4 regions of the Gracilibacillus sp. Marseille-QA3620 genome follow, and region 4 is predicted to be linked to each of the others. Evidence: riboswitches for the same ligand, from Rfam matches in the RefSeq annotation. Region 4 holds a riboswitch; each other region holds the start of a gene.
The links. A riboswitch is a leader RNA that binds a small molecule or an ion and turns the genes downstream of it on or off. The one in region 4 is predicted to bind cobalamin.

Region 1 (8,455 bases), 300 kb from region 4:
GATGGGCGTTCCAGATTCGACCATCTTCATGGCTTGTGCATAGACTCTCTCAAATAATAGAGGAACGCTGACCAATACAGTCGGCCTGACTTCGAGAAGATTATCTTGAACGGTATCAATACTTTCTGCATACGCAATCGTAGCTCCTACATAGAAGGGGAAAAACTGGCCAGCCATTCGCTCAAATATATGCGATAAGGGGAGATGGGAAAGCATAATGTCGTCGGGCCGTGCTTCCAGCACCCAAAACTGAACTCCTTCCACATTGGCTAAAATATTGCCATGGGTAAGCATGGCGCCCTTTGGATGTCCAGTTGTTCCGGAAGTATAAATAATAGTCGCTAAATCCTCTCTCGTAATCTGCATAAAGCCGTCTTGCCAATCTTCTGTGGAATTCCTTTTGCCTCTTGATAGGAATTCCTGCATGGAAGCAGAAAAATTCTCTGCGGGAGGTTTTTCTGCAGGTTCATAAATGACGACTCTCTCATGCTGAAATTCCTCTAATTCCAGCTTTTGCAGCTGCCTCTCATTTCCAACAAAAATGAATTCGCAGGCTGAATTATGAAGGATATAGCTTACTTGATTACGCGGCAAAGTGGAATGAATAGGAACGCTGACTGCACCAATGCTCATAATCGCAAGGTCACTGATTGCCCAGTATGGATGATTATCCGACAGAATGGCAACCTTATCTCCCTTCCCTACTCCTCTCTCCAAAAGGGCATGGGCCGTATGAGCAACCTGTTCCCAAAAATCTGCATAGGTGATTGCTTTGTAAACACCTTTGACCTTTGCCATCAATGCATCTTTCTGGCCGTATCTTTGAACTGTTCTATAAACCATATCGACCAGATTCAAAGGTTTCATAGGACACCTCCCTTATATAGGATAATCAGGTATGGATACCACACCTGATTATCTCTCCCTACCAATTCGTTCATCAGCACTCCTAACCAGTCTCACAAACTTATAGATGGTCTTGGACATTGTATTGCTTCAAGATGCCTTCAAGCTTAATCGCTTTACCAATATCTCCTTTAATCTTGAGTTTGCCGGACATGAACGCAACAGTTCCATTTAACTTGCCTAGCAAGAATTGGCGGAAGTTATCTAGAGACATAATCAAGGTGCAGTCAGCTGGGGCAGCTTCTCCTTCCGCTACCTCTGCCTTGCCGTCTTGCAGATTCAGCTGATAGACACCTTCTTCTGCTCCCGTTATCGTAAACTGATACCTTGTCGTAATTCCCTCAATTGGACCAGGATTGGCATTTAACGCCTCCTCAATTTTTGTAAAAGACTCCGGTAATGTATAATCTTCAATTGCTTTACCCATTTTTCTTTTCCTCCTTCATTTATTGGCCTTCCGGCATTTGAATCTTATCTCATTCTTTTTAATAGCAAACTCACATTCTATTAAGGTCAGGGCATCACCTCCTGCAAATGACTGCTTCTTTATACACGAATCCCATATGGTTCATATAAATGACGCGCTATAATCAGCTGCTGAATTTGATTTGTGCCCTCAAAAATGTCATAGATTTTCGCATCACGGTACAGCTTCTCTACTAAATTCCCCTCCAAGCCATAAGGTCCCATGATTTCCAGGCTTGCCGATGTTACCTCAAGTGCAATCTTCCCGGCAAAGGCCTTGCACATTGCAGCCTCTTTCGCATTAGGCTTTCCTAGGTCTCCTTTCCAGGCTGACTCCCAAGTTAACAGGCGGGCCGCTAGTATCTTCTGCTGCATCTCGGCCAATAGCCCCAACGCTTGTCTGTAATGCACACCATGGCGCGGGAATTCTGATTGGACGAATTCGAGCGTATACTCATACGCTGCTCTTGCAATACCGGTAGCCATGGCCGCAATGATCGGTCTTGTACTATCAAAGGTCTTCATCGCAACTCTGAAGCCGCCTGAGCGCGCGCCCGTGCTCTGATAGGCTTCCTCTCCTCCGAGCAGATTTTCATCCGGAACAAAGCAATCTTCAAAGACCAGTTCTGCTGTCTCAGAAGCCCGCAGCCCCATCTTATCCGCAAGCCTCGTACAAGAGAATCCCGGCGTTCCCTTCTCTACAACGAATGCCCGGTGACCGGCTCTTCCAAGTGTCTTATCCACAGTCGCAAAGGCCACTACCCATGAGGCTCTCTTACCATTCGTAATGAAGATTTTTTGACCATTCAGGACATAGCCTCCATTTACCTTCACGGCGGTTGTCTGCAATCCAGATACATCCGAGCCTGCCTCCGGCTCCGTTAAAGCATATGCTCCCCATTTAGGCTCTTCATCTCTTGAGAAGATTGAAAGAAAACGCTCCTTCTGCTCCTTTGTACCGCTATGCTGAATCGGCGGGCCTCCAAGACCTGGTCCAGGCAATGTAAGAGCAATGGCGCAATCTCCCCATCCAAGCTCCTCTGAAGCAATCACGCCAAGCCGGTTTCCCTGCTTTTCCCGTTTCTTCTCCTCTTTTTCTTTCCTCTCAACATCTCCATCCTTCTCTCCAAAGGAAGACATACTGAGCGAGATTCCTAATTGATTGACTTTCTTCAGCCAATCATCCGGCACCCTCTTTTGTTCATCAGACAGCATAGAAATGGGACGGACTTCATTTTCGGCAAACCAATGGACAACATCCTTAACTTGGGCTTGATGTGGAGACAGTTCGTATGAAATCAACCGCTTCACTCCTTTCATCTTCATTCAGGAGCCAATCTCCTGCATACGCGTTTAAGTCATGCTCCTGCGCAAGCCATACCACTTGGGCCTGACCGTCTCTCATCCATTTCTCAACAGGGTGGTCTTGGACATATCCATGTCCCCCAAGAAGCTGTACAGCCGAATCTGTCACAAACCGGACAGCTCGATGAGCATTCTGCAGAGCTTGAATACTGTGGAATCCAGCATCATTGGCTCCAATGTCTATTTGCTTAGCCGCATATAGAACAAGATGGCGGGCAGCTTTGACATGAATCGCCATCTGAGCGACATTAAAGGATACCCCTTGAAACTTAGCGATTTCTGAGCCGAATGCCTTCCGGCTTGCGGTGTATTCCACCGTATAATCAAGCGCAGCAGAGATAACCCCTACCTCCTTCGCTGCCTCCATGACCCGAATTCGCCTCATAGCAGACTGAGCAAGCTTTCTCGCTTCTACCCCTCTAGCAATGACCGACTCCTTGGAAACGGTTACTTTTTTGAATGACAGGCTGGCAAACCCAGCGCTTAATAGACCTAATCGATAATCACCCTCTAAAGCCTTGAATGAATGATCGAGGCTGTTCTCAAGCAAGAGAATGACCTCTTCTCCATCCTGTGCTTTCCCGTGGATCAGCACATAGTCCGCATACTTCCCATTTCTAAGCGGAACAGTCTCGCCATCAATCAGATAGCCCTCTTCATGACGGCTGATGGACAGCTTTGGCTGGTTCGGATGGCAAAAGGCGATTGTTGGTACATTCCCAGCCTGACAAGCTTTCTTATAGGCAGCAAAAGCAGGATGTTTCTCCGCTTCTCTTATAAAGGCCCCTGACTCCCCTGCTCCTGGAAGTCCCTGTACGATGTCTAAATCCCCATAAGCTAATGCCTCCAAAATCTGTACCTGCGAGAGGACAGGAAGCTCTAATCCACCAAAGCTTTCCGGCAATTCAAGGGTATCCAGGCCAATTTCTTGCAGCTTCTTGATGATTTCCTCACTGACCTTACGATTCTTTTCCATTTCTCTTGCGGCCGGCCGAATCATTTTCAGGGCAAAATCTCGCGCCACTTGAATAAATGCGGCTTCCTCCTCACTCGGTTTGAATGAAACCAAGCCAAATCCCTCCTCACATATTAGTGATCGTTCGATAGATTGACGAACGCGCCTATGACAAGCCTGTTCAACAATCTGGCCATTTCCTCTATATGAAGGTCACTAGTTGTCTCCTTCACATGGCGAATCACCACCTCATTAATGGCGCCTACCATTGCCTGCGAGATAATGCGGATTTCTTCCTCTCTCACCTGTTCTGAAAACTCTTGATAGGCAAAGACAAAAATCAGGTCAGCAAAGCTTTGCATCGCTTCACGCCTGACTACCTCCACCTCCTCAGAAATACCAACTGATTCAAGCAGGATAAAATGAGCCACAGCAGGATTGGTAAAGCAGATTTGCAAATAGCGATAAATACCGGCATACGCTTTATAGCCAACTCTCGGCTCTTGCACAGCTGCCTTTTTGATTTCCAAGGCGATTTCATCAATTAAATCCTGGCAAAGAGCCACAACTAATGCTTCCTTGCTCGAAAATTGCTGATAGAAGGTCGTTTTGGATACATGGGCAGCTTCAACAATCTCGAGAACAGAGGTATTCTTAAAACCCTTTAAAGCAAAGAGCTTTAAGGCAGAATACAGCATCTTATCCTTCGCTTCTTTCGGAAGTTCCTTCATTAGCAGCATCTTGATCATTCCATTCTGTTATGAGAGTACGAGTACGTATTGGTACTATCTTAACCCAGTAATTGGGACTTTTCAATAAAATTAACAGAAAATTTAAATAATAGTTTTCGACAAAAAAAGAGCTGGACAGCTTTCTTAATGAAAGCCTTCCAACTCTTTTATCTTATTTATACACATCCGGGTAGACTGCCTTCGCAATCTCCTTTAATCCATCAATTAAGCGAGGACCTGGTCTCGTGACCGTATCGCTGTTCACATCATAAACTTCCTTCTTCTTCACAGCATTTACTTCAGACCAGCCGCTTCTAGCGTAAACCTGCTCTTGTGGATTATCGATATAATAACCATATGTAGTGATGATAACATCAGGATCCCTTTCAATGACCGTTTCCTCACTCATCGTTACCCAGCCTTCTTGGTCGGCTGCAATATTTTCTGCCCCAATGATCTCGAGCATTTCGTTCATAAATGTGCCGCTTCCCGTTGTATATAAATCCGGTGAGGCCGATACTTCAATCCATACCTTCTTCGTTTCCTTCACCTCAGCCGCTTTCTCTTTAATGGCTGCTATCTCTTCTTTCATTTCAGCGATGATTTCTTCGCCTTCCGCCTCTTTACCAGTTGCCTTTGCAATCAGCTCCATTGTCTCATAGGCACCTTCAATAGAATTTGCATCTGGGACAACAACGACATCTATCCCAGCTGATTGAAGCTGTTGTATGATATCTTTATCATTTGTCCCTTGAGAGGCTGAAAATAAAGCAAGATCAGGATTAAGCTCCAATAATTTCTCCACATTCACCTCAATGCCGCCTAGCTTTGTTTTCTCAGAAACAGACTCAGGATAATTATCATAATCAGATACCCCGACAATTTCATCCTCAAGCCCTAATGCATACGCTGTTTCAGTATTGCTCGGAAGCAAGGAGACAATACGCTCAGGCTTATCTTTGATCGTAATCTCTTCTCCTGTTCCATCCTTCACCGTTACTGGAAATGCGCTTTCTGTACTTTCACTGGAGTTCTTGCTCTCGTTTTCATTCTCTGATGTACCGCCGCAAGCAGTAAGAACAATGGATAAGGCCATCAAGAAGGCCAATATACCGGCAAATCTCTTCTTCATTAACACGAATAATTCCCCTCCTCTAAAGTGAAACTTCCATCATCGAGGATTTCTAAACCTCAATGACAGTTAGTTTAAGCAATCCGGCATTTACGGACAATGGTTCTTATGCTCCTCGATTTTCCTTTGCGCTTTTAGCCGTGGAGCCCTTTCTGTCTGTTAATGCGGAATCAAATCTTCAGCCACATAAAAAGCCTTAGCTTCAATACGAAGCTAAGGCGGCATTCCAGTAATAGAAGCATAGAATCAGTCGCCCTATTCTTCCCACCGAAAAATAGAATTCAAGTACATAGAGCAGGTTTCCTGGCTTACGCTTATCTTGTTTAACCTGATTCCGCCTTCCCGTATTCAATAATGAACCAGTGGCATGAGTGAATCAGTTTATATGCGTTTACAGTAGCGGGGGCTGCACCGGACTTGCACCGGTTTCCCTATTATCCTTGTTTTCATCAAGGCACTCTATTACGGATTATATGGTTGTATCTCTAATCATATCCTCAATTGGATAAATTCTCAATAGCCGAATCATCCTCTTCTGCATCATAATGCTCTCGGCAAAAAGTAAGGACAGCTGTCTCTTCGTCTTCTTCTAATTCAAAGTCGAGCACATTTTTCGTTTCATTTTCAATGAATTCATATTTGCTGATTCGTTCCTTCTCTTCATCCTTTAAGAAAATAACGCGCAGCATAACACCGTTCTCGCTATATAATTCATCATCCTCCGGAACATCGAGCTCAAGAAAGAATTCATACCGTTCGCCGGTTAAAATTCCAAATGGATCGTCCAATCTTTCCACTGTATAGCCTTCAATCTTTAACATTCAATCAAACCTTTCATCCATAACTATTTCATATTATACATATTTGTTCGACATTTTAACCACTTTTTGTTTCTATGCATTAATCATTTCTGCATATTCTTCATGCATTTTCCCTAAACTATTCGAGAAACCCTGATGACTTAGGAGAACAAAATGCGAAAATTAATTGTACTTTCCTTATTAGCTCTTCTTCTGCTTCCAAATGAAGCTCTTGCCAAAACAGCCTATTTAAGCTTTGATGACGGCCCATCCAATATCACTGAACCAATCATGGATATCCTTGATCTCCATGATGTGAAGGCAACTTTCTTCGTTACCGGTACGAAAGAAAAATCACACCATTATTTATACAAGGAAATGGTGAAACGTGGTCATGCTCTTGGACTTCATTCCTATTCGCACAAGTATTCATCTATTTACCGGTCAAAGGCATCTTTCTATGCGGATATTGAACGGCTGGAGGAATTCTTGAAGAAAGAAGTCGGTTCCTCTCCAAATATATTACGCTTTCCCGGCGGTTCAAATAATTACATCAACCGGCAATATGCCGGTACTAATTTGATGCCAATCCTTAAGGAGGAAGGCAAGAAACGCGGTTATGTATTTTTTGATTGGAATTGTGATGCAAATGATGCGATTAACCCTCCGGTTCCCGAAAAGAAAATTACAGCTGGGATTATGAATTCAATCAATGGACAAGAAAATTTATATATCCTGCTCCATGATTTCAATGGGAATACAACCGTTGTAGATGGACTGCCTGAAATTATCCGCCGTTTGAAGCATAAAGGCTACACATTTAAGGTGATGGATGAGACAACACCTCCTCTTGAGTTTTAAAGACGAACAAAAAGCCCATCTCACATTTTATTAGGGATGGGCTTTTTGTTCACTCGTCTTATTCAACGACCAGGTATTTTCCGTGCTCCATATTGATAACATAATCAGGCTTTGGCGGCTTTCCGCCATGCTCCTTGATTTTCGCCTTATGGCCTGCGATATGCTCAGGGCTCTTCTCCCAGGCCTTCCATGCTTCCTCTGATTCCCATCGAACCAGCATAACCACTTCCTCTTCCCCGCGTGCTGCTTTCTTCACTAACAGCTCACGCCCGATGAATCCTTCACGCTGTTCCACTAAGGATGGTCCTTGTCCAGGCTTTTTCTTAAAGCGCTCAAGTATCTTGTCTGCATTTCCTTCTGTCACTGTCCACTTACGGATTTGTACAAACATGATTCTCACTCCTGTCCCATTTAGTTAAAAAGAGCATGTCCCTTTGAGACATGCTCCATATTAATGAAATTATTTAAGCTCATTTAAGATTTCATCAAGTTTATCTGCTTCTGTTGTTACACCATTGCTTGAGAAGTACCAGTTAACACCGTCAAGATAGACGATTTTTCCTTCTTTATAAGCACGTGTTTTTTTGATGATATCATTTTCAATATCTTTTTTGATTGTCTCTACATCAGAAGCTGTACGGTCAATGATGAGCAACACCTCTGGGTCAACGGAAAGGACAGATTCATAAGAGAAATCGGAACCATGTGATGAAGCATCGATTTCAGTTGTTGCCGGCTTAAATCCAAAGTCATTATAAACATAAGCGAAGCGAGAATCTTTACCGTTGTCGAATCCGGAGATTTTCTTGTCATTGTACATAGCCACTAGTGCATTTTCATAGCCTGCTGCTTTTTCTTTCACAGCATCCACTTTTTCTTGCAGATTTGCTTTTAATTCCTCTGCTTTATCTTTCTTATCAAAGATTTTAGCTGCTAGATCAACTGTTTCGTATACAGCCTCTATGTAATTCTCATTGTCAGAGCCAATGAAAACAACATTTGGCGTAATTTCTTTAAGCTCTTCATAGTACGGTGTTTGACGGCCTGAGATGAAAATAACATCCGGCTCTGCTGCTGCTACTGCTTCAAATTCGATTTGTTTCAATGTACCAACATCAGCTACATCATCATTTACATACTTTTCTTTCAAGTGATCCGGCATATTTCCTTTACCACCGCCGGCAGCAACCCCTACGATTCCTTCAACCCCTAAAGCATCAAGTGTATCTAAGAAACCATA
Region 2 (8,455 bases), 380 kb from region 4:
TATCATACATGGAATTACCATTTACGCAACCAATTCGGCCATAAGGTCTTCAAGATAGCATTAGACGGCGGCTTTGATTGCCCAAACCGTGACGGCACAGTCGCTTTTGGCGGCTGCACCTTCTGCAGTGCAGCAGGCTCAGGCGACTTCGCCGGAAACCGTGCTGAGGATTTGAAGAAGCAATTCGCCGACATCAAGGGGAAGATGCATCAGAAATGGAAGGACGGCAAATATATGGCTTACTTCCAAGCTTATACGAATACACATGCACCAGTTGATGTCTTGCGCGAGAAATTCGAGACGGTGATGAATGAGGAAGGCGTCGTTGGGTTGTCCATTGCGACAAGACCTGACTGCCTGCCGGATGATGTTGTTGAATATTTAGCGGAGCTGAATGAGCGCACATATCTTTGGCTTGAGCTTGGACTCCAAACCGTCCATGAGAAAACAGCGAACATCATTAACCGCGCCCATGACTATCCAACCTATGTCGAGGGAGTCAACAAGCTCCGCAAGCACGGCATTCGCGTCTGCAGCCATATCATCAACGGACTGCCTCTTGAGACACCGGAAATGATGATGGAAACCGCTCGTGAGGTCGCGAAGCTTGATGTGCAAGGAATTAAGATTCACCTCTTGCATTTATTAAAAGGAACACCAATGGTGAAACAATACGAGAAAGGCATGCTTCAATTCCTTTCATTTGAGGAATATGTGAGCCTTGTCTGCGATCAGCTCGAAATTCTGCCTCCAGAGATGATTATTCACCGCATTACCGGCGACGGGCCAATTGATTTAATGGTCGGTCCGATGTGGAGCGTGAATAAATGGGAGGTCTTGAATGCAATCGATGCGGAATTGAAACGCCGTAACAGCTACCAAGGCAAGTTCTTTGTTCGTGATGGGGGATTGGCGACACATGAAGCTTGACCGAATCCTTCCATATGCCCGCCACCTACTGGAAAAAGCAGCTGGTCCTGGAGATGTCGTCGTTGACGGCACTATGGGAAACGGTCATGACACGGTCTTTCTCTCCCAGCTTGTCGGTGAGAATGGTCATGTATATAGCTTTGACATCCAGGAATCTGCCTTAGAACAGACAAGAGGCCGGCTTGAAGAGAAACAGCTGACCAAAAATGTAACCTTGATCCATGCAGGTCATGAACAAGTTAAGGCATTCATTCCTGCTGGAACAGAAATAGCCGGAGCTATCTTCAATCTCGGCTATCTACCTGGCGGTGACAAAGAAATCATCACGACTGCTCCAACTACCATCTCAAGTGTCGAGCAGCTGCTTGAGATGATGAAGCCTGAAGGGATCATCGTCCTAGTCATTTATCATGGGCATCCAGGCGGGGATATAGAACGTGATGAGATTCTTCGATTTGCCCGCAGCCTTCCCCAGGACACAGCCCATGTTCTGGAATATAAATTCATAAATCAAAGGAATAATCCGCCTTTCATCGTCGCAATTGAGAAAAGGTAAGTGACTGGGACAAAATTTTTCCAGTAACTAAATAGCCGAACAATTATAAAGTGCCATTTTAAGCACGATTAATAATAGTTCGGCTTTTTCTATTTCGTTTCGTAAACATTTAATGTATCATTCGTTTTTATGTCCCAGCCATTTTATGCTTTCACATATCCAGGGATGAAAGAGATTTGCGGCTTTCCCGTTACCGGGTGAAGCGAGCTGATCAGCTCTACCCCATATACCGATTTCAGCAATGGTTCATCTAAGAGAAGGCCTGCCTCCCCCTCCGCTACCTTTTGACCGCCCTTCAGTAAAGCAAGCCGATCTGCGTATAGCGAAGCAAGGTTCAAATCATGCAGGATGGCCACAATCGTTAATCCATTCTTAAGCTGCAGCTCCTTCAATAAATCCAGCAGCTCAATCGAATGCTTAATATCAAGATGATTGGTCGGTTCATCCAAAAACAGCAGCTTAGGTGATTGAGCCAATGCCTTTGCAAGCAATACACGCTGCTTTTCCCCTCCGCTTAAATCTTGAAAATATTTATGCTTAAAGGCAAGGCAATTCGTTTTCTCAAGGCATTCTTCCACAATGATATGGTCTTCTTTCTTGTATGTATTAAATAGGCCCCTGCCTTGATACGGATACCGCCCAAGCAGAACAATCTGCTCAACCGTGAAATCCAAACTCACAGTATGCTCCTGACTCAAGACAGCCGTCACCCGAGCCAGCTCCTCAGTGCTATAGTCACGCGCCTTTTTCCCGGCAATCTCAACCTTTCCGCTCACACTAAGATGCCTCGGGTCCAAAATCGCTTTAATGAAGGTGGTTTTTCCACTCCCATTCGGACCTAATAAAGCATAGAATTCACCCTTTTTCACTTGCATAGAAACATCGTTAAGAACCATCTGTTCTTTCCGGTACCCTGCACTTACGCTACATACTTTTAACATGCCATTTTCCTTCTTTTTATTCGTTCTCTTATGAGTAAATAAGTAAACACAGGCGCCCCTATCAAGGCGGTAATCACGCCAATTGGCAATTCCTGCGGGCTGACGATGGTTCTTGCCACCATGTCGGCAAGAACCAAATATCCTCCGCCAATCATCATTGACAGCGGAATGAGGTGTTTATGGTCAGCCCCCGTAACTAAACGGACAAGATGCGGGATGACTAAGCCGACAAAGCCAATCGCACCAGATACTGATACGGCCGCTCCTGTCAGGAGTCCAGCGCTGATCAGGAGAGTCAGCTTTTTCCTTCTCACATTCATCCCTCCATATTGAGCTGCTTCATCACCAAGTGCGAGTGCATTCAACTCCCTGTAATGGAACAAAATCACGGCTGAACCAACTGCAAAGAATGGAAAGAATAGACCAATATGCCCCCAGTTTTTTAAAGCCACACTGCCCATCAGCCAATTCAAGACCTCTCGCATTTGGTCTCCCGATGATAGAGCAATAATGAGCGATATGACCGAGCCAATGAAGGAGTTCAAGATAATGCCTGATAAAATGATTGTTTCATTCGCATATGTCCTGCTCGCCGCTTTCGTGATTCCAAAGACCAGAAACAAAGAGGCGAAACTGAATATAATTGCCACTAGCGGCAATGTATAGGATCCAAGGAAAGCAATTTCTACCTGAAAGAACAAGACAATCACCGCTCCAACCGAGGCCCCTGATGAAACACCAATGGTATAAGGATCAGCCAGCGGGTTTTGCAAAAGTCCTTGGAATGCCGCACCTGCCAGGGCAAGGGCACTACCGACCAATAACGCCAGCAAAATGCGAGGCAAGCGAATATTCCAAATAATCATCTCGATATTTTTCTGACCATCAAAGAATCCTTCATACCCTGTTATATTTTTGAGGAGAATGCCGACAATCTCCCCTACAGACAAATCAGCACTTCCACTCAGAAGACCCCAAATGACCGCGGCCGCCATGAACAAAATGCTGCCCGCGTAAAGGGCAGTCATCTGCACTCCTCCATGTTTTCCTTCTCTACTGCTCATCTTTTCCACTCCATCATTTCCTTGGTGTAAGTTAATTGCCAGACAATAAAAAAACCTCAGCCCAAAGGATGAGCTAAGGATTCACGCATGTGCTCTTGTGAATGCTTTAAGCCTACTTTTCCCTCCGAAAAATAAGTGCTAAAACCATTAAAAGCAGGTCTCCTGGCTTATGGCGGCATTACTCGCCAATTACAGTAGCGGGGGCTGCACCGGAGTCTCACCGGTTTCCCTATTCTCCCTTGAAAAGGGCACTTTTATGGAATAATCAGCTATTTTATTCTTTCTTCATTGTACTGGAACATAGGACAATACGCAATTCTTAATCAGGAAAGTTCAACCCTATCTCTTTTGCAATCAATTCAAAGGATTTTTTCTTTGCCTCGAAGGAATGTGTAATCGTGGTCAACATAATTTCATTGACGTGAAAACGCTCACTAAGCTCGGCCAGATGCCTGCCAATTGTCTGAGGAGAGCCAATAATTATACGGCGCCGATTATAAATAATCCTTTCCCGTTCATAGATGGAAAAGCTCTGATCTAGAATCTCATCCGGATGAGGCGTCCCTTCCCTCATAATCCCCTGAGCCAGCCAAAGCATGGATAGATCAAGCGAGCCAGCCAAATACTCGGCCTCCTCGTCCGTTTGAGCACATACGGCAAAAACCGTGACCATGCCTTCTGGACGTGACAGTGTTTCAGATGCTTGGAATTGATTCAAATAATGCTGCATATTCTCTTCCGCAAATTCGCTGTTAATAAATAACGCAAAATTATACGGAAGACCTTTATAGGCAGCAAGAGCAGCGCTTGATGAACTGGAGCCCAGCATCCAAAGCTCTGGATGCTCCCCAATGACAGGGGTAGCCGTCAATCCATAATACGGATGAGAATCCGGGAGACGGTCATGCAAATACCAGTATAGTTCATCCACTTGATCGGGAAAACGATCCTTGCTCGGAATTGGACGTCCATCCTGCAAAGCCCTCGTCGCCCTCGGCATGCCGCCGGGCGCTCGTCCCACACCAAGGTCTATTCGCCCAGGCGCAAGCCCAGACAGCACCCGGAAATTCTCTGCAACCTTATAAGCGCTGTAATGCGGAAGCATTACACCGCCTGTTCCAACTCGAATACGCTTTGTCTGTGCAGCTATCCATGCAGCTAAGATCTCAGGAGAGGAGCCTGCAAGCCCCAGGCTGTCATGGTGCTCCGAAACCCAAAAGCGGGAATAGCCTAATTCATCAGCAAGTCTTGCCAGCTCTACTGTATTGCTTAATGCCTTTTCTGTCGGTTCTCCAGCTGCCCGTGGTGATTGATCCAAAACACTGAGCTTTAACATCGGTATAGATAGCCTCCCTTAAGGATTGTTCTTCACCCTGTTCACTTCGACACTTTTCTCATGGCATAGTACATTTTACAATTCCAATAAAAGAAATAGGAGCGAAATCCCCCTTGTTTTAATAATTTATGAACATGTGCTTTGACATCCTTCTGCTTGGCCACTTTTCCATCAGCAAGATAAATGCCCACCAATCCTTGATTCACCATCTTATGAAAATGTTCATCCGGGATCATTTCGATGTCCCGATTGGCCTGTTCTAAAAAAAAGCATAAACGTTCTATCATCTTCTGCTCAGATTCATAATAAAAACAGAAGTTCAAATCATTACCGACCCGGTCTTCTTCTTGGTCAATGAAATAATCGAGCATGATATGAAGTCCTTGTACATAGGGAAAATAAGCATTCCTGACATTCTTCGCGAGACCATCTCGAAATGATGCACGCGCCCCATAGGAGACAAGGCAGAAAATTCCGAGCGTTGAGCCGGCACAAGCGCTGAATTCATACCAGGTCATCCCTTCAGGCAAATGATGTTTATTGTCTTCGAACCAGGCTTGTAGTCTATGTACCCTTTCTTCCCATATAACATGCTTATGTACTTGCAAATCACAATAATACCCGCAAAGTTCGAATAAATACGGCTGAATCTCCTTATAATACGGCAAGGTTTGCATAACCTCCTGGCATGTCTTTACCAGATCGGATAAATATCCGCCGTCATTTTGATCCTCTCGTCGCTCATAATAATTCTTAAGCTCCGCTGTTGGGTTGAGCGCATGCTGCATGGATTCGTGCAACAGAGAAAAATCCTCCGGGTCTAATGAGGTACTGCGGTCACATAAATTATCAAGATAATCACTGATTGTCTGGTAAGCAACAATAAATCGAATTACCTGAGCCCTGTCTTCCCCAGCAATTAAAGCGAGTATTGACCCGCCTTCACAATGAAAGGTCTTATGGGCAATACTCGCCGTCGCCTGGATGCGGAGCTCCTCATTAGGAATTGACTTCGCTCTTTCTTCCCAATAGTCCAATTCACGGTGAACGATTGGAAAGATATCTTTAAAAACCAATTTCGCTAAACCGAATTCAGTTGCAGGCAGCCTCAACATTCTCCATCTCCTTAAATGATATAACCAATATTACGGAGGCGGGCTTCCACAAAGCTCTTGGCGTATTGGAATACGTCCTCCCGCTCTGGTTCATTAAATATCTCATGATACAGCTTTGGCCACTCTTTATAATGCTTCTCAGAGGCAGGGAAATAATTGAACCATTCCCTTACCATATTGCGGTCAACAATTTTGTCATCTCCCGCCTGCATGACCAGTAATGGAATATCCGGAAAATCCTCATCAAAATCAAAGGCATCCTTCATCGCCTTTACCAGTTCACGATACCATCTAATGGACACACTCGTCACATAAAGAGAATCATTTAAGTCAAACTCAATGACTTCCTTATTACGCGTAGCCATGTCAATGGTTATCCCCGTACCTCTCCGATAAGATGGATACACAAGATTCATGACATGGGAAATGGTATCCAGCATCTTAGGCGGATTAATCAATGTTCCGAAGCAAGGGGATGACAGGATAACGCCTGCAAGATTAAATTCTCTCGATTGAAGCATTTTAATCACAACCAAACCACCCATGCTGTGGCCAAGCATAAAGACAGGCAGTCCGAATGTATAGGCTTCATTCACCCACGTCTCTACGGTATCGATATATTCTTCAAACGAATTAATATGGCCGCGGTTTGCTCTTGAAGTCATCCCTTGTCCAGGCAGGTCGCCATTTATAACATGGTATCCAGCTGACAGCCACTTTTGGACAAGCCAAGTGTATCTTCCGGAATGCTCCATTGCCCCATGGACAATGACAATCACCCCGTTAGCCTTCCCCTCGGTTTCCCATTTTTTCATAGATGCACTCCTCCAGTTTGATTATACGTAAATATATTTACACATCATTTTTTTATATGTACACTTTCATTAACTATCTATTTTACAATAGAATACGGAGGTTATGAAATGAAATTATATCAATATAAAGATAAAATCCCTTCCTTACATAAATCAGCCTATATAGCTGACTATGCTGTCATAACCGGTGACGTTACGATTGGCAAGAACTCAAGCATTTGGTTTAATACGGTTATTCGAGGCGATGTCGCCCCCGTCATCATCGGCGACAATGTCAATGTTCAGGACAATTCTGTCCTGCATCAAAGCCCTAATAATCCGTTGATTCTTGAGGATGATGTCACAGTCGGACATCAGTGCATCCTTCATAGCTGCCATGTAAAGAAGAAAGCCTTAATAGGAATGGGCTCCATCATTCTCGATGGCGCTGAAATTGGCGAAGGTGCTTTCATCGGTGCCGGCAGTCTTGTCCCGCAGGGCAAGAAAATCCCGCCAAATACCCTTGCGTTCGGCCGCCCAGCTAAAATAATCCGCCCGTTAACAGACGAGGACATAAAGGATATGGACCGAATCTATCGAGAGTATGCTGAGAAAGGACGTTATTATGCCAGTATACAACCAATCCAACCAAATCAATAACCCAATATAGAATGGGATACATCTTATTGTATACCCATTTTTTATGTTCATTATCATATTAGGTTGTTCCTATTTGTCCTGCCAGAGGAACATGACAAGCTCATTTCTCTACATCCATTTAATGGCCAGCCTGAATAGTTCATATGCTTGTTCTTGTATGTATGGAAAGATAATTACTTAGTACCTATCAATTATTTTACTGTATAAGAATCATTTTGGTTTCATTTTCCATTAAATATTTTTTTGAAAACGTTATCATCCATTCATAAAGAATAGGCATCCGCAACGGAAGCGGATGCCCCAGGATTGTTACATCCCTATTAATGTGTCGTTACTAAATCTTCAGTCATTGTTTGAAAAGAGTACTTTTTTTCGATAAAGATTCCATACCAGATCATGAACACAAGTACTGTCCAAATCTTGCGGCTATTATCGGCCTTTCCTTTTACATGGTCATCAAGCAAACGGAGAATGACATCCTTATGGAATAAATGGTCCGTGTCACTTTCCAGAATAATGTTCACAGCCCAATCATACATCTCATCCTTCAGCCAATGACGAATTGGAACAGGGAAACCTAGTTTCTTTCTTGTGAGTACATGGTCAGGAACAATTCCTTCCACGGCTTTGCGCAGAATGTACTTAGTTGTGCCATGACTTGTCTTCATATCAGATGGAATCTTAGATGCCACCTCAAATACTTCCTTATCAAGGAATGGTACACGCAGCTCAAGGGAATGTGCCATCGTCATCCGATCAGCCTTTAACAAAATGTCCCCTCTGAGCCATGTATGAATATCAATGTATTGCATCTTGCTGACATCCTCATACCCTGCTGCGTCACGATAGAATGGTGCAGTAATGGTCTTATAATCCAACCCGCCATGGTATGGTTTGTACAGCTCTTTCTTTTCATCCTCCACGAACATTTTCGCATTGCCGATATAGCGTTCTTCCATTGGTGTACAGCCACGTTCAATGAAGCTCTTTCCTTTAACCCCTTCAGGAAGAATAGCCGCAATTCGTTTTAAGGAACGGGTTAAGACAGCAGGCATTTTC
Region 3 (8,455 bases), 1.6 Mb from region 4:
GCCATTGATCTTGAAGAATACATTCATACTGCCGACTTCCTCAATGTATTTCTTCTCTATCCCATCAAGCCAAAGAACTTGAGAGCAGCCAAGCTCTTCAGCGACTTCCTGCGCCTTCAACGAGGCAGAATAGTTGCCGCCTGTCTTCGCCATACCTGTTCCGCCTTTAACGGAGCGGACATATTCCTTTTCAACGCCGATTCGCACTGGATTTATGCCGTCCTTATAATAAGCACCAACCGGAGAAAGAATAATCATGAAGCGGTAATGCTTTGATGGGGATACCCCTAAATAAGTCTCTGTTGATATAATAAAAGGACGTATGTACAGGGATGTGCCTTCAGCATCTGGAACCCAATCCCTGTCAACCTCAATCAATGTCTGAAGCGCTTCAAGCATAAAGGACTCATCAATAGATGGGATACACAGACGATCATTTGATTTATTCATCCGCTCAAAATTCTTCTCCGGTCTGAACAAAAGAATTCGTCCATTCTTTGTCCGATATGCTTTCAACCCTTCAAAGACAGTTTGGCCATAATGAAAGGTCATGCAGGAAGGATCAAGCGTGATGGGTTGATATGGGATGATGCGCGGATCATGCCAGCCACCTAGTTCTTCATCATAATCCATAATAAACATGTGATCCGTGAAGATTCTTCCGAACCCTAGTGCCTCTGGATTAGGTTTTTGTTTTTTTGTTCTTGCATGAATGATTGAGATTTGCGTATCCATATGATGTCTCCTTCAAATTGTCAGAATAGTTAATAAAAATAATTGTACTCCTGAATTCCCTGCTCCGCAAGCCCTAAAGACATGAAAAAGGTCTTTTTTATAAAAAAGGATGAATTTCTCTTTTGGAAATTCATCCTTCTTTCAAAATTAGTATGCTTAATCATCTTTTTGCATAACGATATATGGGTGCAAATGATGGGTAGAATCACGTCCGAGTTTTTCTATTTCCCAATTTTTGCATTGAACATAAGTAGCGTCAATCAGCTTGAAGGCTTCTTCCTGGCTTGGAGAGGATAATACATATTCCACATTCTCCATGTGCTTGTTCTTGAAATGATACAAATATAATGGCTGCTTGATTAGGGTCTTTAATCCAGCAATTCTCTCAAGATCCCGCTCAAAGCGTTCAAGCTTTTTTAAGGTATGCTTTTTATTTTCTATCATACCATCCACATCACCCAAATCATGAACAACCGTTTTTGTCTCCCCGTGCTTAAAGACAACACGTGTAACACATGTAGGACTATCAGGGATAATTTCCCTCGATGAGTGATAAGTAAAATTCTTATAATCAAATGATAGTAATAAATCCTCTAATTTCTTCAAGCGCGGGCTGCTGATCGTAAATTTATGTTCTCCTAAAAAAGATACATTCTTCTCACCGTTCCAAAATACTCTGCCGTCTGATTGAATGGTTGATTGATATATCGGGGAGTTTCCTATACATGAAGTACGGGAAATGGAAATCTCTTTAAACAACTTAATTGCAGCCTCCTTGAAAGAATCATGCCAATAATTCGTTATAAATAAAATTTCTGTTCAAAATAATATCTTTGTAACAACAATAAAATAATTGTAACATTTTTCCTTCGTTTTATCATAAGGCAATCTCTCTATTAATTAAAGCACTTTATTCCCTATTCTCACCATAAAAATCCCTCTTTTTCCCAAAACAGTACCTTTGTATGATTCCCATGCATGAACAATGACATATAGAGACATACTAAAAAAGGCTGCTCCCTCATACGGGGTGTGAGCCAAGAACGTATCCAACTGACGAGGTGATTAGACTTGAGTTACAGAAACGAATTAGATTCGCACTCTTCCCTTTTTCACCATAACTGGACAAGAAGGAAGCGCTCAAAGTCACAGGTCAACGGACATACGATGATGTCTCAGACCAATATCATTTTGAGAAGTAACGCAAAGGCTCACCGCTGGTAAAGGATGCTTTCAAAACGAAAAAGACACCCAAAACGGGTGTCTTTTTCGCTTCATCAGACAGACTGCAAATGAATGATTCGCTGATTAGAGCTTCCTCTAAACAGCAGCTTCGGATCCCTTTTCTCCAGTTCAAACCTGCCGTCAACCAATACGTCACAATATTTAAGAACATTCTGGCAGGCAGGATTGGGATGGGTGAGGAGTTCGTCATGTGTATAGCCGCTGTATATCCAAATGTTCTTGCCCGACTCCTTCAGCCTCATGACCAGATATTGAAGTTCATCGGCCTGCATAAAAGGCTCTCCCCCTGAGAATGTAACATCTGTCAGAGGATTGGACATAACCTCCTCATAGATATCATCAATGGTCATGTCTCGACCATTCTCCCGATTCCAGCTTGAGGGATTATGACATCCCTTACAGAAATGAAGGCAGCCCGCAAAAAACACAACTGTTCTCAAGCCTTCCCCATCCACAATGCTGTCATGGATGATATTCATCACCTTCATCATCCGTGCTTCACTCTGTTTCTTTCTTCTGCACGTTTAGCCGGGTTCCATTTACTCATATCCCCTACCAAGTAACCGGTGATTCTTCTAATCCGTTCAATATCCTCTTCGTTCTCATTGCCGCAATGAGGGCAAGTATCCTGAATATACCCTTTATAATTGCATTTTAAGCAACGGTCAACTGGATGGTTAATAGAACCATAACCGATTTTGTAATGAGCCATCGCACGAATAATTTGGTCGAGTGCCTTCAAATTATTCTTAGGGTCCCCGTCAATTTCCACATAGGTGATATGTCCGCCATTACAGTAAGCATGGAATGGCGCTTCCTTACGGATCTTATCGAGTGACTTGATTGGAAAATGGACTGGAATATGGAATGAATTTGTGTAATATTCACGGTCTGTAATATCTTTTATACTGCCGAATTCAAGACGGTCTTTCTTCACGAATTTTCCGCTAAGTCCCTCTGCTGGCGTTGCAATTAAGGAATAATTCAAATCATAGGTCTCTGCTGCCTTATCCGCCTTCTCCCTCATGAAGCGGATAATATCAAGGGCAAGCTCGTAGGATTCTTCACTTTCACCATGATGGAAACCAGTCAAGGCTTTCACACATTCTGCAAGCCCGATGAATCCGAACGCGAGTGAACCTTGTTTCAGGATTTCCTTAAGCTGATCATCCTCGTTTAATTCTTCTGCTCCTTTCCAAACTCCTTGTGTATACAGGAATGGGAAGTGACGCACTTGTTTCGCAGCTTGGTATAGATAACGCTCATAAAGCTGAACTATGGCAAGATCGCACATGTCATCTAGTCGACGATAGAAATCCTCTAGCGTATTGGACAGGAGCGCCAGCTTAACTAAGTTAATGGATGTGAAGGAAAGATTGCCACGCCCAATACTGTTCTCAACACCATGTCTATTGCCCATCACCCTTGTACGGCATCCCATATAGGCTACCTCTGATTCATGTGTGCCATCATAATATTGCTTATTAAACGGGCTGTCAATGAAGCTGAAATTCGGGAATAAACGTTCAGCAGTCGTTTCCAGGGCCAATAAGTAAAGGTCATAGTTAGGGTCATTCTCATTGAAGTTAACCCCTTCCTTCACTTTAAAGATTTGAATTGGGAAGATTGGTGTTTCCCCATTGCCAAGCCCGGCTTTTGTTGCCAGCAAAAGATTTTTAATAAGCATCCGCCCTTCTTTCGTTGTATCTGTTCCATAGTTCACAGACACAAACGGCACCTGTCCGCCCCCGCGTGAATGCATGGAATTGCAATTATGTACGAAGGCTTCACAAGCTTGATATACGGTATTCTCCGTTTCCTCCCAAGCGATTTGCTCTATCGTTTCTTTGCTCCAATCACTTGGATAGGCTTCTAAGCGCTTTACATGCTTCTCATAGGTTTTACGGACAAATGGAGCAAGATCAGCATCAAACATCGGGAATGACTGACCGCCATGCTGCATATTTTGGTTTGCTTGCAATATGATAGAGGCCAGCGCCATTGCACTTGATATATCCTTAGGCGGACGCATGCTTCCATGACCGGTGTCAAATCCCTTCGTAAGCATTTGTCCAAGAGGAATTTGACAGCAGGTTGTTGTCCCCGTCGGCATAAAATCCAAATCATGCGGATAAAGCAAATTAGCTTCAATTGCCTTTTTTACTTCCTCAGATAATAGGTTTTCTCTCGCAAAAAAGCGTGCAGACTCACTGGCGAATTTCCCCATCTGCCCCATTGGAGTAGACGCATTCATATTTGCATTCTCATTGACTAATTCAGGATTCGTCAAATGAACAATTTCATTAAATGAGCTCAATAATTCCTCAACAGACTGAGTTTCCGCCAACGTTTTTTCTATACACACCTTACTCATATCAATACGCCTCCCAAATAAAAAATCCCATCACCTCTATCTTCAGGCAATGGGATTGGATTTGCATAAAAATGAATATACTCTTCATTTGCTGCTACTATCCACCTTCATTGCTCCCGATAAAGGCAAAACGATTGCTCGATAAGGCAGGTCTCCTGACTCATGCTTCCCTTTACTCTAAGCCCTTCCCATGAAGTCTCTTCACAGTGGATTACTTATTTCATCAGCATTCACAGTTGCGGGTACAGTTCCGGATTTTAACCGAATTCCCTATTAAGCCATAAATGGCGCCTTAACTGCACTTAATCAATATCTTGTATTTGTGTTTTTATTCACAAACTATATCTTGTATATAAGATTATATAACTATCTAAAGAAAATAGCAAAGGACATATTTTTCCTAACCACGTGGTAATTGTTGCAGGATATAGTTGATGGTTTCCTCCGAGTCGAGTCTGACCGCTACATAAGGCGGATCAACATTTCTATTCGCTTCAATCGGGATGCCCAGCCATAAGAAACGGCGATCAATACAGATCATGCTGAATGGAGGTCCCTCCTGTATATGAAGATCCGGGTCTAAATAAGGATGCTCCTCTTTTGAATAGAGAGCTAATTTCGCACGAGCTGGTCTTGTGGTCAGTGCTTGTGCAAGCTCCTTCGATAAAATACAGCGATTAGGAAGCGATAGAATAATTTGACTCTGAGCCTCTTTTACATCATTCAGCACATCATCTAGTTTGCGGGCATACATCCATTTAAGCTTTGGATGAGGATGCTTGATCCATTTTCCAATTTGGTCCATCCCGACCGTCTTATTGTGCTGAAGCTGGAAATCAATGAATTGATGCAAGGTTTTATATCTCGGAATCGTATTCTTCAAGAAATTCACATCACTGACATGAATAAGCTTGCCTTTTGTCCTTGTGATTGCCACATTCAATAGACGCTCACTCTCTTTACCCGTTAAGAGCATACCAGCTCTTCTCTCTGGATACGAGTCGACCGTATCAAAGATCATCAGTTCCCTCTCGCTCCCCTGGAAACGATGCACAGTTGCGGCCATAAACGCACCTGCCCCATACTGCTCCGGATAAAAGTCTTGAAGAAGCTTCTCCATCAAGATGGCTTGAGCCCTGTATGGTGTCACATACCCGATTGATTTGCTTCCGCCCTGGTAGGCTTCATGAAGCAGCTGCAGAGAAAGCAGGGCATGCATGATATTCATCCTTGACCCTGAGGTGCCCCCGCTAAAACAATGCTCACCAGTAAAGCTCGCATCTAACAGAATGGAAGCCGCTTGTTCGAACGGCGCCCGGGCCACAATCTCTTCCCGGCTCTTCTGCACGCTTGGATGATCTCCGACAAGGGAATTATATAAATATTGATTCGTAAAAGCAGATATATCCGGATGCATCCTTCTTTGTTCCTTCAAGAGGAATAGATGTGGATGCAATACGCCGCCGCTCGCAATATCAGCGACACCAGCACGGTGGAATATATCCTCCCGCAGCCATGTATCAACAAGCTGCCCCCTTGATGCTGCAATCGGCGGCAGCTGTTTGAAATCTCCGCAAACAATCGCTCTTTTTGCCATACTTACGGCAAAGGCAATCTGCGGGATAAACGCCATGCTCGCCTCATCTACAATGACAAGGTCATATTCCTGCTCAAATATGACAGGATCATTGGCCGCCTTTGCAAGCGTTGTTCCGATAATGGAAGCCTCCTTGACGAGCTTCATCTCCTGCTTACGAATTCTGTCAAGAATACGCCCAAGCTTCTGTTCAAGCTCTAGAAGCTGTTGTGAGTCCCTGACACTGAACGATTGGGAGAGATCCTTCTTCAAGAGACGCTTCTCCTCGGTAATCCGATCTTTATCAGACAGCAAACCTGCATCCTGGTCAGCAAGCAATTGTGACGGCAGAATGTCTCCATGCATCAATAACCCGTCACCTGCCTGGTTTCCGTAGCGCAATAGATCGCCAGTACGAAACTTATCCGCCTTCTTAATGAAGGCAGCCATCTCCCCAAGCAGTACATCTACTGCTTGGTTACTGTGCGAAAGCACCAATACTCTCTTATCCTTAAAATATTTATTTGCAGCTGTTCTTGCCAGCGTATATGTCTTCCCTGTTCCCGGCGGTCCCCAGACAAAGGTTACCGGATTGTATTTCGAACGCTGAAACAGCTCCTGCACAGCCGTTTTGCTATCAGTGCGCGTCCTCTTATCCGGAAAATCGGGATTCATCAGCCTCTTGACTCGGCTGCGCTTCCGTTTACTCTTCTTAATATCATCTAACCGTTCAATCAATTGCTCTAAAAGCTCCCATGGATCATGGGAAATAAAGGCCTCATCAATTAGATCCCCAATGGATTGATCCAAAGAAACTAATAGAGTATTTCCCTCAGCCGACAGCACACGAGCATCGTATTTGCTCCCATCCCGCTCGAGCCGGGCAACTGTGCCAATGGGAATCTTCAGTGGTGACATCGTCTCAAAATAATACGTATATGTGTCGCCTGATTGAATCTGATTCCCATTCATAAGTACATATTTATGGCTGCCATATTTTTTTAAATGGCCTATCTCCTGTGACAGGGCTTCCTGCCATTGGGTAATATATTCTTTCGTTGAAATAGAAGTTGAAGTAATCACTAGTCCTATCCTCTTATCCGCATCAATTTTGTTCTCAATTCGATTACTATACCATACAAATATATGTTCTGGGAACAAGGCAAAATTGGGCAGTTCAATCGTTAAAAATAAGTAAAAAAATACCTTGCTTTACAAGATATACAATCCTATACTTATCTTATACCTTGTAATACAAGATAAATAATCCTGCTACCTGTTTAAAAGGATTAGAATCGGAGTGATAACAAATGTCCCAGACGCAAATGATGAAAGGGATATTGGATGGCTGCCTCCTTGCCATGATAAAGGAGAAGGAATGCTATGGTTATGAGATTGCAGAGCAATTAAGCCGCTACGGCTTTGACAGCATTAGTGAAGGAACCATTTACCCCCTCTTGCTGAGAATGCAAAGGGAAGGATTGATCACTTCGGTACGCAAGGAGTCAATTGCTGGACCGAAGCGGAAATATTATTCCTTAACGAGCGTGGGTGAAATAGCGTTAGAGGAGTTTCTATCAAGATGGGCACAGCTGGAAAAAAGCGTGAATGCTATTATCAGAAAGGATAGGTAATCAATATGGAAGAAAAGCTCTCCATGAAAAGCACTAAATTTCTCGAGGATTTAAAAATCTATCTGTTTTCAAGCGGAAAAAAGAATGAAGAGATTGATGACATCATCCGTGACCTAGCTGATCATTTATATGAAGCCGAATCAAACGGCAAATCCATTGAACAAATTATTGGTTCATCACCTAAGGAGTATATGCAGAGCCTTTCGGCGGAAATGAAAACGGATTATAAGGATTGGATGAAATTCATACCATTGGTTATTATCGGAGGAATGTCCTACCTCGTATTTAAAGACCTGATAAATGGCCCATTAAGCTATGGACTTCTGACAATCATCGGCACCATGATTTGCATTCTGCTTTTCTTTGCAGGTGTGATGGCAGCCCTCCGCTATACGGCCAGCCGCCAGCTATCAAAGTGGAAGGAATTTTTGGTGATTTTATTTCCATGTACGTTAAATTTCTTATTCATCGGCGGGGTTTTACTCATTGATTTACTTTATCCATCTCCTGTCATTCACTTCGGAACTATTGGGAGTATCCTGATTGGCCTGCTATTCCTCGGGTTTATTATCTTCTTCTCAGTCTGGGCAAAGACCTTTATTCTTCCAGTCACCCTTCTTGCCTTATATCTGCCGGAGCTTGCCCTGTCCCAAACATCATTAGATGAAATAACTCAAATCGTCATCAGTATGACCGCAACCTACAGCATCATTGGGGTCTATTTGCTTATAATATTGAAACGGGAGAAAGGAAAAGCAAGTGTTTGATCGATGACATCTTGTGATGAATGTAGTGATGATACCTGTTATCTCCTATCGGGACCAATACCGTCAGAGCTTATTTAGTAAATGGCGGGGCCACATCCTCCTATGCGATACGGGGTGGGTTAAT
Region 4 (6,173 bases):
GGAGCGTCCTTATTATCGGTTAATATTGTCTCATCTTAATAAAGCTTCTCAATTGCTTGGCAGCACTGACCATATGGCGGAGCGAGGCAACCGTTTCCTCCTCCCTCCTTGTCTTCAGCCCGCAATCAGGATTAACCCAGAATTGACTTAGTTCAAGCACCTCGAGGCTATCCTGCATAATTTCAAGCATTTCCTCTGTAGATGGAATACGCGGGCTATGAATATCATACACCCCTAATCCGATTCCCTTTTCATAGGGCGTATGCTGTAAAGATTGAATGAATTCGCCATGGCTTCTTGATGTCTCAATGGAGATTACATCAACATCGAGCGCTTCAATCGGCTTCACAAAATCATGGAAATCACAGTAGCACATATGTGTATGGATTTGCGTTTCATCTTGGACACCTGATGTTGCAAGGCGGAAGGATGGGATTGCCCATGTCAGGTATTCCTGCCAATCCGCCCTTCGAAGGGGCAGTCCTTCTCTTAAAGCCGGTTCGTCCACCTGAATAATAGTAATTCCGGCTTGCTCAAGGCAGTCGATTTCCTTACGAAGGGCAAGGGCAAGCTGATTAGCAACATCCTTGCGCGGGATATCATCTCGGACAAAGGACCAGTTTAAGATAGTCACAGGACCAGTCAGCATTCCCTTCACCGGCTTCTCGGTCATCGCTTGCGCAGCAGCCGTCTCCTTCAAGGTCATCGGCTCAAGCCACTTCACGTCTCCATAAATGATAGGCGGCTTCACGCAGCGAGACCCATAAGAGACCACCCATGCCTTTTCACTCAAGGCAAAGCCATCAAGCTTCTCTCCGAAATATTCAATCATATCTGTCCGTTCAAACTCTCCGTGCACAAGCACATCAAGTTCTAAATCCTCTTGTATGCGAATCCACCGCTCGGTCTCACGTGCAATAAACGCTTCATAGGATTCATCGGAAATAATCTTATCTCGCCAAGCCTTACGCGTTTCCTTCACTTCCTTTGACTGCGGGAAGCTGCCAATGGTTGTCGTCGGGAAAATCGGCAGGTTAAGCTTCTGCGCTTGAATATCTCGGCGAACAGGATAGGGTGAAGATCGTTTAAAGTCCTCTGATTCAAGAGTCACCCCTGTGACAGCCGGCTGCACCGCTCTCCTATTTCCGCCAAGAACTATCCCTGGCTTCTCAAAGTACGTAACAAGCTGATCAATTTCCTTGATTTTCTCATCAGCAAATGCGAGCAGCCCTTTAATATTCCCGTCCATTTTCTGCTCCGTCGAAGCGGATACCGGTACATGCTGCAAACTGCAGGAAGGCTGGACCCATACTTCCGCAGCTTTGAATACTCCAAGGATGGACTGGATCAATTCGGCCTTCTCCACCAAATCAGCCTTCCATATATTGCGCCCATCCACAATACCGATGGCAAGCACCTTTTCAGCGGGGAACCCAAATTGCTTCATGGAGGTCATATTTTGCAGATAGCCGGAAACAAAATCAAGACCAATTCCATCTACAGGGAGATGAATCAACTCCTCATAGACTGATAAACCTTCAAAGTATGTTTGCAGCATAATGTTTCCCGCTGTTTTTTCAGCAGCCAGCTTCTCATAAATCGATTTCACGAAGGCTACTTCCTCTTCATCCAATGTCAGCACCAAGGCTGGCTCCTCAAGCTGCACCCATTCAGCACCCTCCTTAATCAGCTCTGCAATCACCTGGCTGTACAGCGGAATAAGCTGTTCTGCCAATGCCTCCCAATCATCATAGCCCTTTGCAAGTTTGATGAAGGTATACGGCCCAATCATCGTCGGTTTCGTCACAACGCCAAGCTCATCTCTCGCCTCCTTGAACCAATCAAGTAGACGATTGTTCGTTATGTAAAGTTCCTGGCCATCATATTCAGGAACAATATAGTGATAATTTGTGTTGAACCATTTCGTCATTTCACAAGCAACGGCCCCTTTTTCTCCCCTTGCCATGGCATAATAAAGGGAGAGATTCGATAATCTGCTTACATCAGAATAACGGGCTGGAATCATCCCAAACATAAACGCCGTATCGAGCATCCGGTCATACAGCGTGAAATCTCCAACAGTCATGACATCGATTCCAAGCTCCATCTGCCTCTTCAGCCTGGATAAGCGTATTTGCTTCAGCTGATCAAGAAACGTTTCCTCTGATACCTCTCCCCTCCAAAAAGCCTCTAAGCATCTCTTCCATTCCCGATCCTCACCAATATACGGATAACCGATGACTGTGCGTGTCCATTTCATCCTACGAGCTCCTCCCCTTGTATCGTTTTTCAGAAAACATCAAAAGCCCTCTCCCTCCTGGAAGATGGCTGTTAATTGTTCGCAGCATAAAGAAAGGCAAGCATGCCCTAATCCCTATGATTCGTACAGTGTCCGAAACAATCCGGCACGCTTCACCTCCTATTTCCACGTAGGTATTGGTGTGTACTGGAATTGGCAGGTCTCCTGGCTCATCATCAACGCACTTTAATCGCACCTTCCCGCTCAAGTGGCAGTGGTTTTTTGCGATATACTCCGATTTACAGTTGCGGGACAGCGACGGACTTTCACCGTACTTCCCTTTTAAGCCAAACTATTCGTTTGGCACCAATTCTTACACGCTATTCGATTGTGAAATAACAATATAAAGAGACTATACCATAAAAAGGAATTGATTGTTATCTATTTTTTGAATAATCAAAAATAAAGCGTGATACCAAACAGAAGGATTATTGCTCCTATGAAAGGATTCATTTATTATGACACCATATTTATTTTCAGAAAAAGTGCTTATACTAATGTACAAAGCACCTTCACCTGAGCTTAGAGGAGCGTAATCGATTGAATCAAACAATACCGAATCAACATATAAAGCCAGCCCTCATTATGGCCGCTCTGCTTTTATCGGCCTTTACAGGGTTATTGAACGAAACAGCCTTAAATATGGCTTACACAGAAATCATGGCTGATTTCCAAATCTCAACAGCCACCGCACAGTGGCTCACAACAGGATTCTTGCTCGTTATGGGGATTCTTGTCCCTCTATCAGCCTATTTAAATCAAACATATACGACAAGGCAGCTATACATAACCGCCCTCTCCTTGCTTTCACTCGGGACGTTTGTTGCCGCTCTGGCACCAGCCTTCAGTCTGCTTTTGCTTGCTCGTATCATTCAAGCAAGCGGACTCGGAATCTTAATGCCGCTCATGATTAATATTCTCCTATTGATTTTCCCCCCTAAAAGACGTGGGACTGTCATGGGCATTATGAGCCTGGTCATCCTTTGTGGTCCAGCATTCGGGCCGAGCTTTTCCGGGTTTATTACTGAATATTTCACCTGGCATTATATTTTCTGGACAACCTTGCCGATCTTTCTCCTCCTGCTCGCATTCGGCTGGAAGGTCGTGCAAAACGTCACAGTACCAAGGAAACTGAAATTTGATATCCCGTCCTTCCTGCTTTCAAGCCTAGGATTCGGCGGGATCGTCTTCGGCTTCAGCATAGCCGGCGAGGGCAGCGGAGAATTTGTCAGTACAGAGGTCATCCTGCCTATCTTGATTGGTTTCACTGCCCTTATCATCTTCTCCAAACGTCAATTCAAGATTGAGCAGCCTCTCTTGAACCTGCGCGTATTGAAATATCCTATGTATGTATTCGGCCTTTTCGCAGTCTTCGTCGGCCATATGATTATCATGTCTCAGGCCATCCTGCTGCCGATGTTTCTCAAAACAGGACTAGCAATAACGGGATTGATTGCCGGGCTCATCTTACTTCCAGCTGAAGCTTGTAATGGTATCATGTCTGTCGTCATCGGCCGTCTCATGGATAAATATGGACCAAAATGGCTCGTTATTCCGGGATTTGCGCTGCTCATTGTGACAACATTTTTATTTTCAGGTATTTCCCGTGATATCTCGATTGCCGCTTTCATCCTGCTCCATATTGGCTTAATCATCGGTGTCACCATGATCAGCAGTCCATCGCAGACGAACGGCCTAAATCAGCTGCCGCGCAAATATTATCCCGATGGAACCGCCATCGTAAATACCCTCATGCAAATAGCCGGCGCACTCGGCACCGCCGTTTCTGTCAGCCTGCTCACAAAAGGCCAGCACAACTACATGATAAGCGGTGAAGCCGCGGGTGAGAACATCGTCGCCGAAGCCTTGATTGCCGGTGTGCAATATGCCTTCAGTTTCCTTGTCGTCATCACCATTATAGGCTTCGTTGCCTCCCTCTTCATTAAAAGAGTGAACGTTTAGGCCAGGCGGATTGCCTGGCTTTTTGTTTGCTTTCTGACAGATTTCCAGCTGAAAGGAGATGATTTCCTGCAAAAACACCCCGAACTTGTCCATTTTGACTCTTTCTGCTGTAATTGGCCTTCTTTTTCTTTCGCGCGTTTTAAGGGCGAAATCATTTCATTTATGGGCGAAATCTAAGCTTTATGAGCGATAATCCGATAGTATGGGCGAAAATTATTCGGTATGGGCGATAATCATGCGGGATGAGCGATAAACCGAGTGCATAGGCGAAACCATACGCCCTTCGAACTACCCACGAACCAAAACAGCGTCATCAGGGCTGCCTCCTGACAAATCCCCCCTAGCAAAAAGCTCCCTGCTTAAGCAAGCAGAGAGCCTTCCTCATTCTTCAATGAAATCAAACCCGGCGATGACTGATGGTTTCAACCCCAAGTCTGTGCAGCCATTCTTCGATTTTGTACGCACTTGACCCCGCATGTTGTCCATCAATTGCGATACCCTTTAGCACGGTCGCCTCTGGACAGAGCTTCACAATATCCTGTTCACTATGGCCTAAGCCGCTGCCGCCATGAGTACAAAATGGAATGATCCGCTTACCGGAAAAGTCTGTTTCTTCAAGGAATGTGAACATGGCCATCGGCATGGTTCCCATCCAGATAGGGTACCCGATGAACACCACATTATATTGATCCATATTCTCAGGAACAGATGCTAAAAGCGGACGCGCATGGCGGTCATATTCTCTAGTCGCTTCCTCCACACACTCCTCGTAATCATAAGAATAAGAAAAGGCCGGCCGCAGATGAAAGGTATCCGCCCCTGTCTCCTTCGCAATAGTATGAGCAACGGTTTCCGTATTCCCGCTTCGAGTGAAATAAACAATCAATGCTTTCATCATATGTCCATCTCCATTCTCAAATATGTGGTTACGAATTACTGTTCATCAGGCAAAGCCTCATTCAAGCAGCGAATCGCATTCAATGTCCGCGGATAACCGAGATAAGGAAGCAGCTGCACAATGACATCAAATAGCATTTCTTTATCATTGCCGACATTGGCATTTCCTTGAATATGTCCCTTCACCTGCGGCTCACATCCGCCGAGTGAAAGGATCATCGAGAAAGTAAGCAATTCCCTCATTGGCAAATCCAAGCCTTGGCGGGTGTAATAATCTCCAAAGCAATTATCCGATAAAAAGCGCTGAATAGGCAGCTGATTATCCGGGCAATTCCGGTACATCGTTTCAATCGCTTCATCCCCGAAGATTTCCTTCTGCAAGGCAAACCCTTTCTCATAGCGCGTCTCCCTCGTGACCTTTGCCTGCCGCTTCAATGGCAGTTCAATGCCGCGCTTGATTAAGATTTCATTCGTAGAGTCGATGAAATCCACTACTTTAGCAAATCCGCAATAAGGTACCGACTGATAGACAAGCTCCTTTACCTCAATCGGCTTTACGCCGACATTCAAGGCTGCCTCCAGCATGGTCTTGTATTCACTTAAGGTTTGCTGAGCAATCAAGGAAGCAAGGATAACCAGCATTCTTGTCTTTTCATCCAGCTTCCCATGCTCCATCACCTCATCAAAGGCAAAGTTCTCAAAGATCTCTAGCAGCTCAGGGTCGGTGACCTTCCAGGTTGATTGACGTTCCGGAAAGAGCTTTTCATGATTCTTATGCGCAGTTTCACTTATACTCATTGCTTCAGCCTCCAATGACAATCCATGTTTTCATTTCTTCCTGTATAGCAGCATCGATGTCCCAGCTTGTTCAGGACTCCAATACATGCTCAAAATTGAACAAAACTTTATGTCCATAAGTTCATAACTTAACATTTAATCCAACTCAACGAGATTATACTATTATGTAAATAATAAATTTTCCCGAATGTTTCCCTTCAAATTCTTATACTTACCC

Region 1: another riboswitch for cobalamin. It lies ahead of ACY8DX_RS17905 (ABC transporter substrate-binding protein); the one in region 4 lies ahead of metE (5-methyltetrahydropteroyltriglutamate--homocysteine S-methyltransferase).
Region 2: another riboswitch for cobalamin. It lies ahead of ACY8DX_RS17395 (FecCD family ABC transporter permease); the one in region 4 lies ahead of metE (5-methyltetrahydropteroyltriglutamate--homocysteine S-methyltransferase).
Region 3: another riboswitch for cobalamin. It lies ahead of ACY8DX_RS11510 (anaerobic ribonucleoside triphosphate reductase); the one in region 4 lies ahead of metE (5-methyltetrahydropteroyltriglutamate--homocysteine S-methyltransferase).

What each region holds. Positions count from the first base shown of each region.
Region 1 is NZ_CM143102.1:3,541,937-3,550,391, forward strand. It holds gene ACY8DX_RS17880 (AMP-dependent synthetase/ligase) at 1-867, opposite strand, end outside; gene ACY8DX_RS17885 (SCP2 sterol-binding domain-containing protein) at 968-1,333, opposite strand; gene ACY8DX_RS17890 (acyl-CoA dehydrogenase family protein) at 1,453-2,673, opposite strand; gene ACY8DX_RS17895 (acyl-CoA dehydrogenase family protein) at 2,633-3,805, opposite strand; gene ACY8DX_RS17900 (TetR/AcrR family transcriptional regulator) at 3,826-4,440, opposite strand; gene ACY8DX_RS17905 (ABC transporter substrate-binding protein) at 4,595-5,554, opposite strand; cobalamin riboswitch at 5,831-6,031, opposite strand; gene ACY8DX_RS17910 (DUF6509 family protein) at 6,052-6,375, opposite strand; gene ACY8DX_RS17915 (polysaccharide deacetylase family protein) at 6,529-7,215, shown strand; gene ACY8DX_RS17920 (antibiotic biosynthesis monooxygenase family protein) at 7,274-7,606, opposite strand; gene ACY8DX_RS17925 (siderophore ABC transporter substrate-binding protein) at 7,676-8,455, opposite strand, start outside.
Region 2 is NZ_CM143102.1:3,464,571-3,473,025, forward strand. It holds gene mnmL (tRNA modification radical SAM protein MnmL/YtqA) at 1-930, shown strand, start outside; gene mnmM (tRNA 5-(aminomethyl)-2-thiouridylate-methyltransferase MnmM) at 920-1,486, shown strand; gene ACY8DX_RS17390 (ABC transporter ATP-binding protein) at 1,630-2,427, opposite strand; gene ACY8DX_RS17395 (FecCD family ABC transporter permease) at 2,421-3,491, opposite strand; cobalamin riboswitch at 3,627-3,762, opposite strand; gene ACY8DX_RS17400 (LLM class flavin-dependent oxidoreductase) at 3,811-4,827, opposite strand; gene ACY8DX_RS17405 (tetraprenyl-beta-curcumene synthase family protein) at 4,869-5,939, opposite strand; gene ACY8DX_RS17410 (alpha/beta hydrolase) at 5,954-6,757, opposite strand; gene ACY8DX_RS17415 (gamma carbonic anhydrase) at 6,866-7,396, shown strand; gene asnB (asparagine synthase (glutamine-hydrolyzing)) at 7,717-8,455, opposite strand, start outside.
Region 3 is NZ_CM143102.1:2,271,564-2,280,018, forward strand. It holds gene ACY8DX_RS11490 (branched-chain amino acid aminotransferase) at 1-735, opposite strand, end outside; gene ACY8DX_RS11495 (DUF6438 domain-containing protein) at 892-1,494, opposite strand; gene ACY8DX_RS11500 (YpzG family protein) at 1,807-1,959, shown strand; gene nrdG (anaerobic ribonucleoside-triphosphate reductase activating protein) at 2,013-2,468, opposite strand; gene ACY8DX_RS11510 (anaerobic ribonucleoside triphosphate reductase) at 2,468-4,354, opposite strand; cobalamin riboswitch at 4,483-4,663, opposite strand; gene ACY8DX_RS11515 (DEAD/DEAH box helicase) at 4,755-7,013, opposite strand; gene ACY8DX_RS11520 (PadR family transcriptional regulator) at 7,241-7,564, shown strand; gene ACY8DX_RS11525 (HAAS domain-containing protein) at 7,570-8,331, shown strand; gene ACY8DX_RS11530 (DUF5412 family protein) at 8,379-8,455, shown strand, end outside.
Region 4 is NZ_CM143102.1:3,841,503-3,847,675, forward strand. It holds gene metE (5-methyltetrahydropteroyltriglutamate--homocysteine S-methyltransferase) at 20-2,260, opposite strand; cobalamin riboswitch at 2,438-2,625, opposite strand; gene ACY8DX_RS19350 (DHA2 family efflux MFS transporter permease subunit) at 2,885-4,261, shown strand; gene ACY8DX_RS19355 (flavodoxin) at 4,659-5,159, opposite strand; gene ACY8DX_RS19360 (carboxymuconolactone decarboxylase family protein) at 5,195-5,956, opposite strand.